2 regions of the Paenibacillus nanchangensis genome follow, and region 2 is predicted to be linked to the other one. Evidence: riboswitches for the same ligand, from Rfam matches in the RefSeq annotation. Region 2 holds a riboswitch; the other holds the start of a gene.
The links. A riboswitch is a leader RNA that binds a small molecule or an ion and turns the genes downstream of it on or off. The one in region 2 is predicted to bind cyclic di-AMP.
Positions count from the first base shown of each region.

Region 1: another riboswitch for cyclic di-AMP. It lies ahead of ACE6ED_RS15430 (hypothetical protein); the one in region 2 lies ahead of ACE6ED_RS26090 (C40 family peptidase).

Region 1 covers NZ_JBHOFD010000017.1:119,678-127,589, forward strand. The annotation lists gene ACE6ED_RS15390 (hydantoinase B/oxoprolinase family protein) at 1-257, shown strand, start outside; gene ACE6ED_RS15395 (hypothetical protein) at 414-1,316, shown strand; partial or broken gene ACE6ED_RS15400 (VOC family protein) at 1,429-1,628, shown strand; partial or broken gene ACE6ED_RS15405 (IS5/IS1182 family transposase) at 1,997-2,142, shown strand; gene ACE6ED_RS15410 (MFS transporter) at 2,317-3,702, opposite strand; gene ACE6ED_RS15415 (LysR family transcriptional regulator) at 3,814-4,704, shown strand; gene ACE6ED_RS15420 (hypothetical protein) at 4,729-5,382, shown strand; gene ACE6ED_RS15425 (hypothetical protein) at 5,478-5,915, opposite strand; gene ACE6ED_RS15430 (hypothetical protein) at 5,908-6,420, opposite strand; cyclic di-AMP (ydaO/yuaA leader) riboswitch at 6,572-6,741, opposite strand; gene ACE6ED_RS15435 (response regulator) at 6,991-7,686, opposite strand; gene ACE6ED_RS15440 (ATP-binding protein) at 7,679-7,912, opposite strand, start outside.
Region 2 covers NZ_JBHOFD010000044.1:25,947-33,858, forward strand. The annotation lists gene ACE6ED_RS26065 (AbrB/MazE/SpoVT family DNA-binding domain-containing protein) at 1-166, shown strand, start outside; gene ACE6ED_RS26070 (YwhD family protein) at 255-764, opposite strand; gene ACE6ED_RS26075 (M1 family metallopeptidase) at 868-2,880, shown strand; gene ACE6ED_RS26080 (hypothetical protein) at 2,892-3,710, shown strand; cyclic di-AMP (ydaO/yuaA leader) riboswitch at 3,899-4,034, shown strand; gene ACE6ED_RS26085 (C40 family peptidase) at 4,054-4,521, shown strand; cyclic di-AMP (ydaO/yuaA leader) riboswitch at 4,894-5,037, shown strand; gene ACE6ED_RS26090 (C40 family peptidase) at 5,040-5,531, shown strand; gene ACE6ED_RS26095 (GNAT family N-acetyltransferase) at 5,821-6,327, shown strand; gene ACE6ED_RS26100 (c-type cytochrome) at 6,433-6,789, shown strand; gene ACE6ED_RS26105 (4a-hydroxytetrahydrobiopterin dehydratase) at 6,948-7,244, opposite strand; gene ACE6ED_RS26110 (hypothetical protein) at 7,501-7,794, opposite strand.

The DNA.
Region 1 (7,912 bases), on a different contig from region 2:
GCGGAGGGATCATCGAATTTCACCGGGCCGGCGGCGGCGGATGGGGAAATCCGCTGCGGCGCGATCCCGGACTGGTTCTGGAGGATGTCCGCAACGGAATCGTATCCTTGGAACGGGCGGCTGAAGACTATGGTGTTGCTATTACCGTTTCGGGTAGGGAATTTATACTGGACGAGGAAAATACGGAGGCGCTCCGCCGGGAGCGTCTGGCAGCCGAAGTGCAGCCCGAGCGGCCAGAGAATACGAATCAGCAGTAACAACATTTACATGCAGCGGCACAGATTTGCGCATTAATCATGCTGAACTCCCGTGTCACCCGAGCAGCGGAAGGAAATAACTGCCGGTCCACTTTTCCCGCCAAACTTGGTAAGGTAGAGTGAGCTATTCATTTCGGCGTGAGGTGAGGAGACAGCATGACTAAAAAACTTTGTTTGTTTTGCAACGAGATTGTCCCCACTGAACCGGCAGGCGAATACGAAACGTATCTAGGCTGCTGTTGTTCACCCGGAGGTTCTTACAAACTGTTAAAAGAAAGCTACGCAACGATCTACTCGCTGCCGCATGCGCAAAAACGTCAGGTGCTGCATGTCGTATCCGCCTACATCCGGGAACGCTCGGAGAATGGGAGCAAAAGTAAGGTTACTTTGCAGGCGGGCGACCTGGAGCGGATCGCGAAGGACGCCGGCATTCCTGTAACGCTTGAAGATAAAGGAAAACGGCTGCTCCGCTATGTGTACAGTCATGCCGAGGGACCTGGAAAGCCAGTTGTGATTCATCCGCTGTCCCGGAGCTATAATCTGACTTACTCTCCCAACATGCAGGAGCTGGTCTACATCATCGATAAGCTGCAAAGCGAAGAGCTGCTTGTCCGGGAGGGCATGACGTTTAAACTGACGGAAAAAGGCTGGAGTGAAGCGGCGGCACACGCCGCTGGCCCCCAGCTGAAGCCCTGCCTCGTGCTGATTGCGGATGAAGGAGAGCTGCGGGCTGAGTGGACAAATCAGCTGCTCCCCAGAATGGAGCAGTGCGGTTACCACCCGCAAATGCTTACGGCTCCGGGCGTGCCGGCGGAGGGGGATATGCCTGCTCAGGAACGGATAACGGACAGCAAGCTGATCCTGGCGGATCTTACTTATCCGTCGCCTGATCTGTTTTTGACGGTGGGTTACGCGCTTGCCCTGCAGATCCCTGTAATTTGCACGGTGCACAGCAAAACTGCGGAGAACCTGGCCGGCTCGCTTCAATCGCTCCGGCCGATTGTATGGGATTCCGCGGAAGAATTGGCGCATCTGCTCCAGCAAAGGTTGGGAATGTAACGCAAGCCGGAACGCACGGAAAGGTAACGCCAGAACAAAACGTATCCCTGAAAAGCTGCACCCTGATTAACTGGTTAGGGTGCAGCTTTTTTTGTGATATGTTAATAGTGTGATGGCGGAAAACAAATTACTAAAAATGTATAATGTCAGCGTCGTTGTAGAATTCCGTTGTAGAATTCCCTAGATGATGCCATCTCTTTTTTGGGAGGAGATTGGCTTGAAGCTAGAAGGGCGGGCGGCTGTCGAACGGAATGGACTGGCCGCTTAACCGGGATGGGTTCAGAGTCTGTAGAGATCTCTATGGTGGTTTCCAAGTGACATACACGCAGCAAAATACCACAGCACGCCCATACGGAGGTCTTCGCGGACCCAGCGGCCGTTATTTCTGAAATTCTTGGGCTTTTGGTATGCCTTGCGGACTCCAGATCCGTTATTCGTACGGAAAACATGCAAACGATGGATTTTCCACGTAAATAAGGGAAACTGAGTCCGTCTCTTTGCCAAAACACGGAAAAATCAGCAAATAGGGTCCCCTCTGTCCGTGAACTTGTACCCATACTTTCTCTGGCGGCTACAATAGGCGGGAATCAGGGATGGTATCCTGAAGCACGTTCCCATTAAGCCGACTTTGGTTACCATTGAGCCCGGCTATGAGCAGATGATAATTGATACCATCATAGGATACAATCATAGTCCGAGTCCATCCGCATAGGGCTGGCGCAAAAGGGGGCAAAGCAAGCAAGCGAACAAGCAAGTGATCAGACATTCCCAGGGCGGTTTAACGACCAAGACTCATGCCGTGGTCGATCCACTGGGAAACCCGCTATACTTTAATTATTATCTGGACAGTCACACAATTCCATGATGGGTTACGATGGGTTACATACAAATTCACCCAACTTTAGATTTACAGCATGTTCAAGGCTTTTTTTGGCCTTGATTTCGATTTAAATAGCTTTGCGTACAGGCCCTAGTCTAATGGGCAGCTGTACCGGTCATCTCATCGCTCCACCTGTATTTCCGCCTTTCGGCGCCGCAGATTCATGAATACCAGCAACAGCGCTATAGCCGTCAAAATCATTCCCAACACCCGGAAGCCTTGGAAAGAGAACTGTCCGCCCATAACCAATCCTGTCAGCAGGGAAGAGAGGATGGTCCCCAAATACCGGGAGGTATTAAATAACCCGGAAGCGACCCCAATGATTTCTTTGGGTGTGCTTTGAAATAACGCCGCCTGCATGCCGACACTGTTCAACCCGTTGCTCACGCCAAAAGCGGCCAAAGCCACACACACACTGACGACGGGAGACGTTGGGCTTAAGGTCACAAGCCAGACCGCGCCAACGGTCATAAGAATGGCGGATAGAAACAAAGCCGGACCGGGGCCCGATTTCTCGATCCAGCGGCCGGCAGGGGGCGCAGCTGCAAGGGAGCATAAGCCCAGGCTCAGCATCAGGATTCCGGTGTGAAATTCATCCAGCTGGCGCACGGCCTGCAGGTAAGAGGGGAGGCCAAAAAACACCGCGTAAAACAGCACGTTCACCAGCAGAAATTCGAGATTGACCCACGTCATCGCCGGATATTTCGCAAAGGTGCGCAGCGGGATAAAAGGCACAGCCGTTTTGAGTTCCCGGCGCACGAAAGCAATCAGCAGCACCACACCCGCCAGACCGGTAAGAGCTTGTACGGACGAAAACTGTCCAGTTGATTTGGCCGACAGCAGACCGGCAAGAAGCGCAACCAGACCTGCCGCAAACAAGGCAATACCGGGCACATCCATTTTGGACATCCATTGGCGAAACGAATAGCGGGGACGTGCGGATGCCGCATCTCCGTCCTTCGGAATCATTTTCCAAGCCAAGAGAAAGCTTGCCAGCGTAAAGGGTAGATTCACAACAAAAATCGCCCGCCAATCCCACCAATGCACCAGCAGGCCGCCAACAAACGGTCCAAACGCCGCCGCTCCCGATAAAAACAAGGCTAAAACCGACAGCGCAACCGCTTGTTTTTCCGTAATGTGTACGCGTACAATCGCCATTCCAACCGCAGTCATCATGCTTGTCCCCACAGACTGCACAACGCGGGTGACGATGAGCCAGCCAAAAGACGGGCAAAACGGCGCAGCCAATGAGGCCAGAAAAGCGACGACCAGACCGGTTAAAAACAGAGGACGGCGGCCGAACACATCACTGGCTTTTCCCATCACGGGCTGCGCGACCGCACTTGCCAGATAAAAAGAAAAGATAATCCAGGAGACCGCTGTAAAGTCAAGCTGAAACACCTGCTGCAGCCTCGGGATGGCGACTGAAATCATCGAGGAGTTCAGCGGATTTAACAGGATGCCCAGTCCAACGGATATCATCAGCCACCAGTCACGGGTTTTCATAATTTTTTCCCCCTAAACGTTTTAAAGCAATCGTACGGGAAATGGCTGATTTACTCAAACGCATTTTATGCTATAATTACATAGACTGAAAGGAATGAAAGGTGGCGGAGTATGGAATTGCTTCAACTGCAATATTTTCTTGCCGTTGCCCGTTTGGAGCATATGACCGAGGCTGCACACAGCCTGCATGTAACACAGTCGTCGCTCAGTAAAACGATTCAGCGGCTGGAGGAAGACCTGGGGGTTCCGCTTTTCGACCGGACAAGCAGAAAGCTGCGGTTAAACGAATTTGGCAGCCGGTTCCTGCTCCGGGCGGAGCGTGCGCTGCTTGAGTTGGAAGAGGGGAGGCGGGAGCTTCGGGATCTCTCAAGGCAGGAACAGCACACGCTTGAACTGGCGGTAACTACGGCGAGCATGCTCCCAAATATTCTACGGGCGTTTCGGAGTGAAAATCCTGCGATCCAGTTTCATGTGCAAATGGTTGCCACAGAGGAAATGATTGCGCTGCTTTACAGAGGCGAAGTCGATTTCTGCTTGTCTTCCCCTCCTGTCTACAGGGAGGAGATCGCGTGTGAGATTGTGTACATCGATCCAATCCTTGTTGCCGTACCTAATAGTCACCGCCTGGCGGAGCGAACCAGCGTATCCTTGATGGACCTGCAGGAGGAAGGGTTTGTCGGGGTGAAAAAAGGCTACGGGACGCGCGATCTGGTCGATGCGGTGTGCAAAAAAGCGGGATTTGTCCCCCGCTATGTGTACGAAGGCGATGAACCTGCGCGGCTAAGCGCGCTGGTGGAAGCCGAAATCGGCCTCGCCTTTATGCCCGGCTCGGCCAGAAATGCGCGGGAGCAGATCAGCTACCTTCAGGTAGAGGATCAAGAGCTGAAGCGGGAAATCGCCTTGTTATGGCATAAAAGCCGTTATATTTCACAGGCCGCACAGCAGTTCCGCGAGGTCGCCGTCAGTTATTTTAATTCATTGGCCGCTCAGGACGGATTGTAATTCTAACAGTTAGAAGGGAGCACTATGGAGAAGTCAAACAAAGAAATATTTAACGAATGCTGTCTGCAAATTGCCGCAGCCTGCGAACCATTTGGATATAAATACTACAAATCCAAGAAAAAAATGATGAAGCAGGTAGGCTGCTTTACCGCCGAAGTCCATTTTGCAAGCAGTACATACAATATTCAGGGAAGTTATCTGGAGTTCAACACGAGCTGCAAAATGATAAACACAGCGACCGGAAAGGTATATTGGAATTTGCCGCTTTATCAGTTACGGGAAGGAAAAGGCAAGGTGTGGAACCTGGCGAAAGAACGGTTCAGGGAGCGGGAATTAACCGAGATCATCAAGATATTGCAGGAAAAGTTTTTTCCATTGGCAGAGAGCTATGGAACGAATATCGAAGGGGTCATTCAAAACGTCGTTGATAGCGGATGGTTTATCGGGCACAAAACCGATATTTATCTGCTTGAAGTATTGGATTTGGTTGCAGACTTTGGCACGCAGGAGCAGGTTACCGAATGCGTTCATCACTATATCCGTCATTTACCGAAGGATGTACAACAGCGTTTCAAATTCGATTATAGGCTGTACCAGTCAAGCGGACAAACGGCAAGCACGATTAATAACCGCAAGCTGATTCCTTTTATGGTGGAGCGGGGGATCCATTATCCCTAAGAGGCCAAGCCCGGAAGATTGATTCTAGCGGACCCGGCCTAATCGTGAAGGGGATGAAACAGGACCTATAGAGAACACGCCGATATCAACAGGTACTATAACACCGAAAAATAGGCGGTCGATTCTCGAAAAAGCTGCTCGTCCGTAGGCGGATTCGGCTTCAAGCGAAATGTTTGATTCTCTGCCCCGGCGGCCAGCTTAAGCGCCTTTTGATGGGCTGTCTTCAGGTCCTGAAGAGCAGACGCAACAAGTGCCAGCTGATCAGACCGCCACTGCCGGCCCTCGAGCTGCAGGATGTTTAGGGCCTCCGCCGCCGTTCGCCTCCGGATTGCTTTTAAAAAACCGCCCCATTTGATCAAGTCCATCCCGGGAGCGCGACCGGCGGCAATGCGGCATAACCCTATCCCGCTGAATGTCCCGCAGGTGAGTTTCAGGACGAAGCAGCAGCCACGCTGGCGCCGGTTGGCCGGAAGAAAGGAAGGCGGCTCTTTAAACAAAAACAATTCGATTTGGGTTAAAGGGGAATCATCCATTCCGTATGCCCTCCAGGTTGGACAGAATTGTGAAACCAATTTGATGAGCGTCAGATGCCCGCTGAATACAGGCTTGCAGCTCCTGGTCATTTTCACACACCGCCGCATGCTCAAGCCATACAGACGTTTTTGTTTTATGCACAAAGGAAACATGGCAGGGAAAACACTGCCGGGAGCGCAAAACATACCAGCCCGGGCGCATTTCCCGCCACGGTTGTTTAAACGCGGCAAGCAGCGGGAGCCTCGTCCGGCCGGACCAGTCTTGTTCCTGCTGGATCGTCCGGATTTCTTGATAAATTTCACGCACCGTCCTATCGTCCGCACATTCCCGTAAAGACAGGGAAAGGTTGAACTGGCGGAGAATTTCCACGCGATGCTCGCCAAAGCCATATCCAACCACATACCGATGTCCGTGTTCTTCGTACCATACTGCCCCGAAACACCGAAATTCCAAGCTAACCGGGTCCAATAACCCGCGGCATGTACCAAAATAATAAGTTTTCATTTTTGTCCCTCCACCAGCTGTTTACAGCAGCGTTTGCAATGGCTCGCCTTGGCCCAGAATGGGCAAAAAAAACCGCAGGCGGAGATTAACCTCCGCTGCGGTTTGCATAGACCGGCACACGGCCGCGTCTGCAAATAGCATGGCGTAAAAAAGGTTCTCTCCACTGCGCTGACGAGGTTAGCTGCCGGATTCGGACGGTGAGAGACGTCCTGCCTCACGGGATACGTTTGTCCCGTGTCGGATTCACACCAAAGCAGGCCCTTTGAAACGGCCTGTGGTTCCCCCGCTTCCCGGGTTCCGGGAATTAAGCGTTTTGTTCAAATCGAATGATACACTTCCCGAAATGCCTTTGTAAAAGCTGAGAAAGAGGCTCACACGCTGTGAGGGAGGAAATCTTCGGCTCAGCACCAATGAAACAGAGATAATCTGAATTTTTGGTCATTTTCGCTGGAGTTTACTCGGATAAGCTTGAATTTTCATGAAAACTCTCAAAAATGAAGAACATTACTTCGGAACATTGCTTGGCGGCGTTAGCATCGGCAAACTGCTGTACGCAAAAACGCCGGGCGGTCAGTCCGGCGTCAGCAGACGGTAGCCGATGCCCGGCTCCGTTACAATCAGTTTTGGCTGCGTGGAGTCCAACTCCAGTTTTTTGCGCAAATGTCCGATATAGACCCGCAGATAATGGGTTTCCGACTCATCCAGATGGCTTCCCCATACCTGCTGCAGCAGCTGGAGCTGGGTCACAATTCTGCCCGCATTGGTGGCGAGCACCTTCAGAAGATCGTATTCGGTTGGCGTCAGTTTAACCCGCTCGCCGTTCTGCGTCACAATCCGCTGGGCGAGATCAATCGTCAGCTCGCCAATCTGCAGCACCGGTTCGCTGCCCGAACCCGCCACATGGCGCAGGGCCACCCGGATTCTTGCGACCAGCTCACCCATGCTGAACGGCTTGGTTACATAATCGTCCGCACCGCTGTCCAGCGCCTGGATTTTATCTTCTTCCCGGTCTTTGGCGGTCAGTACAATGATAGGTACGTTCGACCACTCCCGAATCCGGACAAGCACTTCCATCCCCGCCAGGTCAGGCAATCCAAGATCTAGCACAATCAGATCCGGATTGACCAAAGCGGCTTGAGTTATTCCTTCCTCGCCAGTAGACGCTTCGTGAATGGAATATTGATGGGCTTGCAGGGTCACCTTCAGCAGTTTGCGGATTTGCGCTTCGTCATCGACGATCAAGATGCGTGCTCCAGGGTTATTCAAAATTATCCTTCTCCGTTTCTGTTCCGTTAGTTTCCAGCTGTACTCCGTGGTGCCTTTCAACAGGGAGAGTTACCGCCACAGTCATCCCTTGAGGCGTATTCGGTTTTGCCGAAATCGTTCCATTGTGCAGCTCCACAATTCCTTTACAGATGGCCAGCCCTAGTCCGGTACCGGTGATCTGCTTGCTTGCATTCGAACGGTAGAATTTTTCAAAAATCCGGCCGTA
Region 2 (7,912 bases):
TTCCGCCGTGTATGAGGGGAGCGGACGCAAGAAGGCCCGTTCCGAAGAAATGCGCCAGCGGCTGGAACAAGCGGTACAGCAGTATCCGGCCGCCAGCCAGAAAGAGCTTGCCCGCATTTTGGGCATCAGCCAGGCCAGAGTCAGCCAGTTAAAACGCAAATTTTGACCTTTTCCTCATCATCCTGGTACATAATCATCCGAAACAGACAAAGCCTTCACCGCCTTGAATACCAGGCGTGAAGGCTTTGCTTGTGTTATTGGGTTTCAAGCGCTTCTTTCAGGACTTCCGGCGAAGCCGACCACCACTCTTCATTGTGGGATATCAGCAGCGTTTTAAGCGCCCGCTTCTCTGCATCTCCCAGACCATCCAGAATAAATTTCCGTTTCAGCGCGGCATCCAGTTTATTGACATGGTCCGCAAGAATCTTCCATCCGCGGCGCGCCTCTGAATCGATCCACATTTCACAGGCCGTCGCGCCTCCGTAGAACTGGCCTTCGGCATTCCGGTCCACCGCCACCCACACCAGCCATACCTGGCGGCCTCCGGGAACCTCCTCCCGGTTCGGGGTGAATTTAATCCCCTTCTCCACCTTGCTCTTGGCATGCATTGCTCCGATATCGATTACAGCTGCACCGCCGTCAATAATGATGGGCGAAACGTTGCTCAGATCGATGGAGCCCGCTCCAAAGCCCTTATGCTTGCTTTTGGCATTAACTATATTTAAGGCAATCTGTTTTTTGCCGTCTGGCTGCACATTATCCATGCTGCACGTCCCTTCCCTTCAGAATAATTTAATTTTAGCTAATAATGCGGCGAATGCAAACATATACATCCCCTAGATGCTTGTCAACGGGAGGTATTCCAGTATGAAGCCATTGTCATTGCCGGCTCTGTTGATCGCCGCATCCCTGTTCGTGTCCTGCTGGCCGGGCGGGGCGAACGCTTATGCCGCCTTATCCGAGACCAGCCCGTCTGTATCCGCGCCGCAATCGGCCAAGTCCCCCGCCGCCAAGCCGCCTCCTCCTTCGGCGAGCAGGCTGGAGACGGGCGCCGATTCTTCTTCAGCGGGGCCCAAAGAGGCGGTGCTCAGCAGCAGGGTGGCGGAGTACCATATCGACGTCCGGCTTGATCCTGAATCGGACACGCTTAAGGGGACGGAGACCGTTACCTGGACCCATCCGGGACGCCAGCCGGTCAAAGATCTGTACTTTCATTTGTACCCCAACGCCTTCGCTTCGGCGGACACTACCTTTATGAAAGAGTCCGGCGGCAAGCTGCGGGAAGACAAAATGCCGGCGGGCGGCTATGGGTCGATGACGCTGACCGATATCCGGACCTCGGACGGGGAGCCTCTTCTTCACAGACTGCAATATGTTCAGCCGGACGACGGCAATCCCCACGACCGGACACTGGCGAAAGTGCATCTTCCCCGGCAGGTAACGGCAGGTGAAAGCGTTACTTTAAGGCTCCAATTCGAGGTCAAGCTGCCCCGCATCTTTGCGCGGATGGGAGCCGCCGGCGATTTTGTAATGGCCGGGCAGTGGTTTCCGAAGCTTAGCGCTTATGAGCCCAGAGGCGTCCGCGGAACGGCAAATGAAGGCTGGAATCTGCATCAGTACCATGGAAGCTCTGAGTTTTACAGCGATTTCGGTATCTATAACGTTACGATCTCCGTTCCCTCTGATTACAAGGTAGCGGCAACGGGATTCCCCGTCCGAACCGCTTCCGTCAAAAACGGGATCAAATCCTACCGTTTCTATGCCGACGACGTGCATGACTTCGCCTGGGCCGCCTCGCCCCGCTTTGTTGTGGCCGAAGAAGCGTTGTCTACGCCCGAAGTGCCGGGCGTGCGCATCAAGCTGTATTTGGACCCGATGCATAAAGACTTGAAGGAGCGGTATTTTCAGGCTGCCAAGTCCGCATTGACCTATTTCAGCAAATGGTATGGCCCTTATCCGTATTCAACGCTCACGGTGGTGGTTCCGCCGCTTGACGGCAACGGGGCGGGCGGCATGGAATACCCGACCCTGGTCACCGCCTTCGGCGCTTCCGACCCGAATCCGGACTCCTCACTGGAACGCACAGTAATTCATGAGATCGCCCATCAATATTTTTACGGGATGATCGCGAGCAATGAATTTGAAGAAGCCTGGCTGGATGAGAGCTTTGCCTCGTATGCCGAAGACCGGCTGATGGAACAGGAGTACGGAGCGGTGCCGAATCTCCCGCTGCAGGCAGGTTTCGTCACTTCTCCCGCCCCGCTGAAGCTGGAGGCGTGGAAATACGGCGGAGCGGACATCTACACGCAAAATGTCTATCTGCGCGGCAAGCTTGTCCTAAAAGACATCGAGCGCCAGACCGGGCGCAAAACGATGGACCGCATTATGCGGACCTACGCGGAAAAATACCGGTTCCGGCATCCGACGACCCGTGATTTTCAGCAGGTTGTCGAACAGGTCACCCGCAAACCGTGGCAGTCCTATTTTGATCAATATGTGTATTCGGGCGGTACGGCGGACTTTGCCATTGATTCCATCCAGATAAACCGCGATGAAACGGACGGGGCGGCAAGCTATGAGTCCGTCGTCCAGATTGGGCGAAAAGGAGCGGAGTATCCTGCGGTGCCTGTCCGGTTCACCTTCGCAGACGGGCGGACGCTGCAAAAACAATGGGACGGCACCCGAAGCGGCACAACCTTCCGTCTGCGGCATACCGCGCCGCTGGTTCACGCCGAAATCGATCCGGACCGGACGCTGCTGCTGGAAACGAAGCATTGGAACAATTTCCGCAAGGCGGAGCTGGATCCGAAGACCGCCTCCCGGTGGACGCTGGGCGTCGCCAAATTTATAGAGACCGTGCTTGGCATTTTGTCCTGGTGAGGTGAACGAGCTTGAAAACGCCGATTGCCCGCGGCTGGCGCAGTGTTAAAGAGCAGACTTATATTCTCATTCTTTTGTTCGTATATCGTCTGCTGTGGGGTTACTTCCTCTACAGTTTTGTCCGGGATGCTGTTTATCCCTTTCTGCTGCGGCTCCGGGAAAATGCCGACAGCACCGCCAAACTGCTGTATTACGTCGAGGCGCAGTTCAGCCTGCTGGAAAATGCCGAGGTCCGCACCTGGCTTTGGACGCTGGCGGCAATGGTGCTGCTGCGTATGCTGGTGTCCCCGCTGATCCGCGCCGGGCTGCTGTACGAGCTACAACAGGAGAGTCTCGGCAACCGCGGCCTGTTTCTTTTTCCCGGCATGAAGCGGTACGGCTGGCCCGTGTTCCTGTTCAGTCTGGCGGAGTGGGGGCTGACCCTGCTGCCTTTCTGCTGGCTTGGTCCGAAGCTCTACACGCTGACCACGGCTTCCTATTTGCAGCCGGCTCTGCTGTTAACCGCCGCGGCTTATGCCGCAGGATGGGCGCTGTACGCCTATATCATCCGGCAATGTTTCCTATATATGCAATTCGGGTATGTTCATAACCGCAGCATCGCCGCTGCACTAATGACTTATTTTAAAAATATTGTCCCGGCCACCGGCTTATCGCTCCTTTTAGGAGCCGGCGGCGTGTTCAGCCATTTGCTGGCGCTGCTGGTTGGCTGGCTCTGGCCCGGACTGCCCGCGCTGCTTGCAAGACAAGCCGCGCCGTTCCCGGCCACTCTTTTTAAACTGTGGGGAATCGCTGCCCAATATCATCTCTGGAGCAGCAAACAACGGAACTGAAACGTTCGCGGCACAAGCCGCCGCCCTTATCGGGTGGCGGCTTTGTTGTGTGCGCCCTTTTGACTAGAAGCGATGTGCCAAAAATATTTGCAAAACGTCCGGGCCTCTGTTACAATGACACCTGTACTTAGTAACAACTTTGTAATCTTTACTCGTTAATTTGTTACCGATTGGACAAGTCATTATAGGTGCGTAACATGCCAAATTCCCCAGCACCGGGGGAGCGGGGGACCCAGTTGTGGGTGAATTGATCTCATTCCGAGATCATAGGGAACCTTCTACCGAATCCTTGAGCTAACCTCGCAGGCACCGGAAGGAGAACAACTAGTTGAAAACACGTTCCATCAAGACAAAACTGACCGCAGCAACGCTGGGCCTTGTGATTGCCTTCACAGTGGGGGGCGGAAGCGCTTCCGCAGCGACCCAAATGGACCATGTCATTTCTTCTACTCTCGGAGTAAGCTACAAGACAGGCGGCACTACAACCTCTGGCTTCGACTGCTCCGGCTTCACCAAGTATGTATTTAAGAAACTGGGCGTGACTTTGCCCCGTACATCGAAATCTCAATATCACATTGGAACGGCTGTAAAACGCAGCGCGCTTCGTTCCGGCGATCTCGTATTCTTCAACACGACAGGACGAGGCATATCACACGTAGGTATTTATGTTGGCGGCGGAAAGTTCGCCCAATCCTCTTCTTCGCGTGGTGTAACCATCAGCTCGCTGAGTGAAAGCTATTGGTCCAAACGCTACGTTGGCGCCAAACGTGTTATGAGTACCTCCAAATATCAGACTGTAGCCTACGATTGATCGAATCTCCTCTATACAATCCTCACTTTAATCAATGGAGCCCGGGAGCCGATTGTTGCCGCAATCGAATTTCCGGGTTTTTCCTTTTCCTTATTCTCCCTATTACCCTTATTTTTTTTCGCTGAAACCTCAGTTCAGGAAAAAAGACATAAAAATGATAAAAACCGCTTAAAGCCGCGTGGTTACAGGGTTTTTGGTAACGCATTCAATTCAAAAAACGACCTTGCCCCCCATTTAGCGGGGAAGTAAAGATTGCCAACCGGCTTTTACTTTGTTACAATAAGCGCAGTGAGTTTTTAGTAACATTTTTGTAACGAATGCCGTATAATTTGCTAAGCTTTTGTCACTCATTGATCATAACGCCGAATTCATTAATCAGAATCGCCGAGTTCCCTGACGGACAGGGAAGCGGGGGAACCAGTTTTGGGTGAATTGACCTCCTGTCATTAGAGGGGTCATAGGGGAACCTTCTACCGAATCCTTAAGCTAACCTCGCAGGCATGGAAGGGGTTTATATTTTGAAGAAGAAGTTGGCAGCCGCAGTCCTCAGTTTTTCCCTCGCACTTACCCTCGGAGCGGGAAGCGCTTTTGCAGACTCCAAGCTGGACTCCGCAGTTGAGGCCGCAATTGGAACGAAATATGTTTCCGGCGGAACCACCACTAACGGATTTGATTGCTCCGGATTCACTATGTACGTATTCGACAAGCTTGGTATCAAGCTTCCTCATCAATCGGGGGCCCAATACAAGATGGGTTCCGCAGTTTCCCGGGATGATTTAAGATCGGGAGATCTCGTCTTCTTCAACACAAGCGGCAGAGGCGTGTCCCATGTCGGAGTATATGTGGGCGACGGAAAGTTTGCTCATGCCTCCTCAAAACGTGGTGTAACCATCAGCTCGCTGAACGATAGCTACTACGTCAACCGCTACGTTGGCGCCAAACGAATTATGAGTACCGACACTTACGAGTCCGTCGCCACGGAATCGGAAGACAACGATGATGTAATGTAATCACATTCACCATTCAAAGGCTCTTTCCCAAGATTTTTGCCGAAATCTTTGGAAGGAGTCTTTTTTTGTCTACACATCACTAATTTACCCTTACCACCGGGTATCAAACAGCCTTTAGGCCTATTTCGGATCAGAAATTCAAATTTTTTTTCATTTGTCAAGTTCACCTCTCCACTCAACTGGATGCTTGCTTCGAACTGTCCGGATTAGGTATATAATAATGATGGGGAAACGGACGGTCTCTCCTCCCCAGGTTAGTTCCTAATTAATGAAGGAAGGGTGCCCGCCTATGTCTGTATCTCCGCGGTTATTTCAGGTTATTCCCATGCAAGTCAAACATGCGCGAGCGGTATGTGACTGGAAATATGAGGCTCCTTACAATATATACGGCTGGCTGCCTTGGGAGCAGATGGAGGCGCTTGGCGTGGAGTTCGGAGATCCCGAGCTGCGCGATAGCCAGTATGTTTCGGTGCTTGACGTTAAAGGTGAACTATGCGGTTTCGGTCAGTTGTTTCCTATGGATCGGGTGGTCCGTTTGGGCATCGGGATGCGCCCCGATTTATGCGGCCAGGGTAACGGTCCTTCTTTCGTAAAAGCCCTGGTTCGGGAGGCCCGCCGCCGCTACCCGGGGCAGGAGATTGATCTCGAAGTCCTGACTTGGAATCAGCGGGCTATCCGCGCCTATCAGCGAAGCGGATTTACGATCACGGACACCTATGAACGCCAAACCCCCAACGGAATGAAGCCTTTTTACTGCATGGTCTATGACGAGACGCACAGTGAAGGGTTGGAATAGCGGGAATACCCGCTAATATTTGTCTGTTTTTTGACACAATGGCTATGATACCGCTTCACCTTCCGTTATAATGAGGGAAGAGCTTACATAGAAAGGACGAATGGGATGCAAAAATGGTTGATGAGCGGTTTATTTTTCCTGGCTTGCGCGTTCGCAGTTATATTGATGTTTACTCTGCCGGGCAAAGAGCAGGTCGCCGAGCAGAACAATCCGACCATGCCTGTAGTCCAGCTGGATACCGCGGCTGCGGAAGCGACCGTAAAAGCCAACTGTATCAGCTGCCATGGAGACCAGCTGCAGGGCGGCGTCGGCCCAAGCCTGCAAAATGAAGGCAGCCAGCATGACGCTGAAGCGATCTACAAAGTCATCAGCAAAGGACGCGGACAGATGCCGTCCTTTAAAGACAAGCTTGCACCCGAAGAGATTGCCAATGTGGCCATGTATTTGTCCGAAATGAAATGACTGAATTCCTTCCCGTTAAGGGGCCGCCGGGTACAGACTGTGTATTCGGCGGTTTTTTTGCGTCTCTAAGCAAAAAAGCAGAGACCGTCCGGAATCCGCTCCGCGATCTCTGCCTGCCTCTAGCCCCTGCTATATTGAATTATTCTGCACGTCCTGATTTATTGTCCGCCCCGCGACTTCTCGAACGCCTCGTTGAACTCGTGCGCCTCCCGTATATCCAGCGCCGTTACTCCGCCCTCTTCGCGTGTCGTCAGTCTTAACGTCACATTCTTGTAGTCGATTGTGATATGCGGATGGTGATCAAACGCTTCCGAGATGGCAGCCACCTCATCGACAAACGCAATGCCTTTCATAAATTCGGAGAAGACGTATTTGCGCACCAGCACGCCGTCATCCAGCTTCCAACCCTCCAGCTTGCCGACTTGCTCCTGCAGCTCTGCCTCAGTGAATAACAATGGTATATCCTCCCTTACTACCGTTTGCTTGCGAACGGCTTGACGCCTCCTTCAAGCAAAACATCCCTCAGCTGCTTGGTCCAAGGGATGCGCCAGAAAAAAGGCCATTTTCGGTTAAATGTATTCCCGGTTCCTGATAAATATGAATACGATGTGCGGCTATTCGTTAACGCACCGTATTCGCTGAGTCGTTTCTCCTGTAATTTTACCACGCGGCCTGACTTTCGGGCAAATCCTCCTTTGGACCCGCCTGCCGTTAGACCAGTTCCACCGATACCAGGTCTTCCTCCCCGGCCATCACATTAATCCGGTGGGTATCCGGATCATGCATTACCACACCGCTGCCGACATGAATAACCGGTTCACTGCCAAGCCCGTAGAACAAATCCTCGGCAAGCGCTTCCCATACTTCCGCTTTGGATTCCTCAGGAAGCTGCTCCCAATCCTCCGGGTCCATTTCAAAAAACAGATAACTGTCCGGGATCATCGAGACCGCCTTGGTCAGGTCCGTCAATATTTCTCCATAATCTCTCCCGTGCTTTACTCCCACGTTGTATCACTCCGTTTTCGCATATAGGCTGATCTTCCTTTTTTCCATTATAGCCTAAAAATATCACTTCACAAAAAAGCTTGCCCTGTCGATAAATAAGAATATACGTCACGATGTA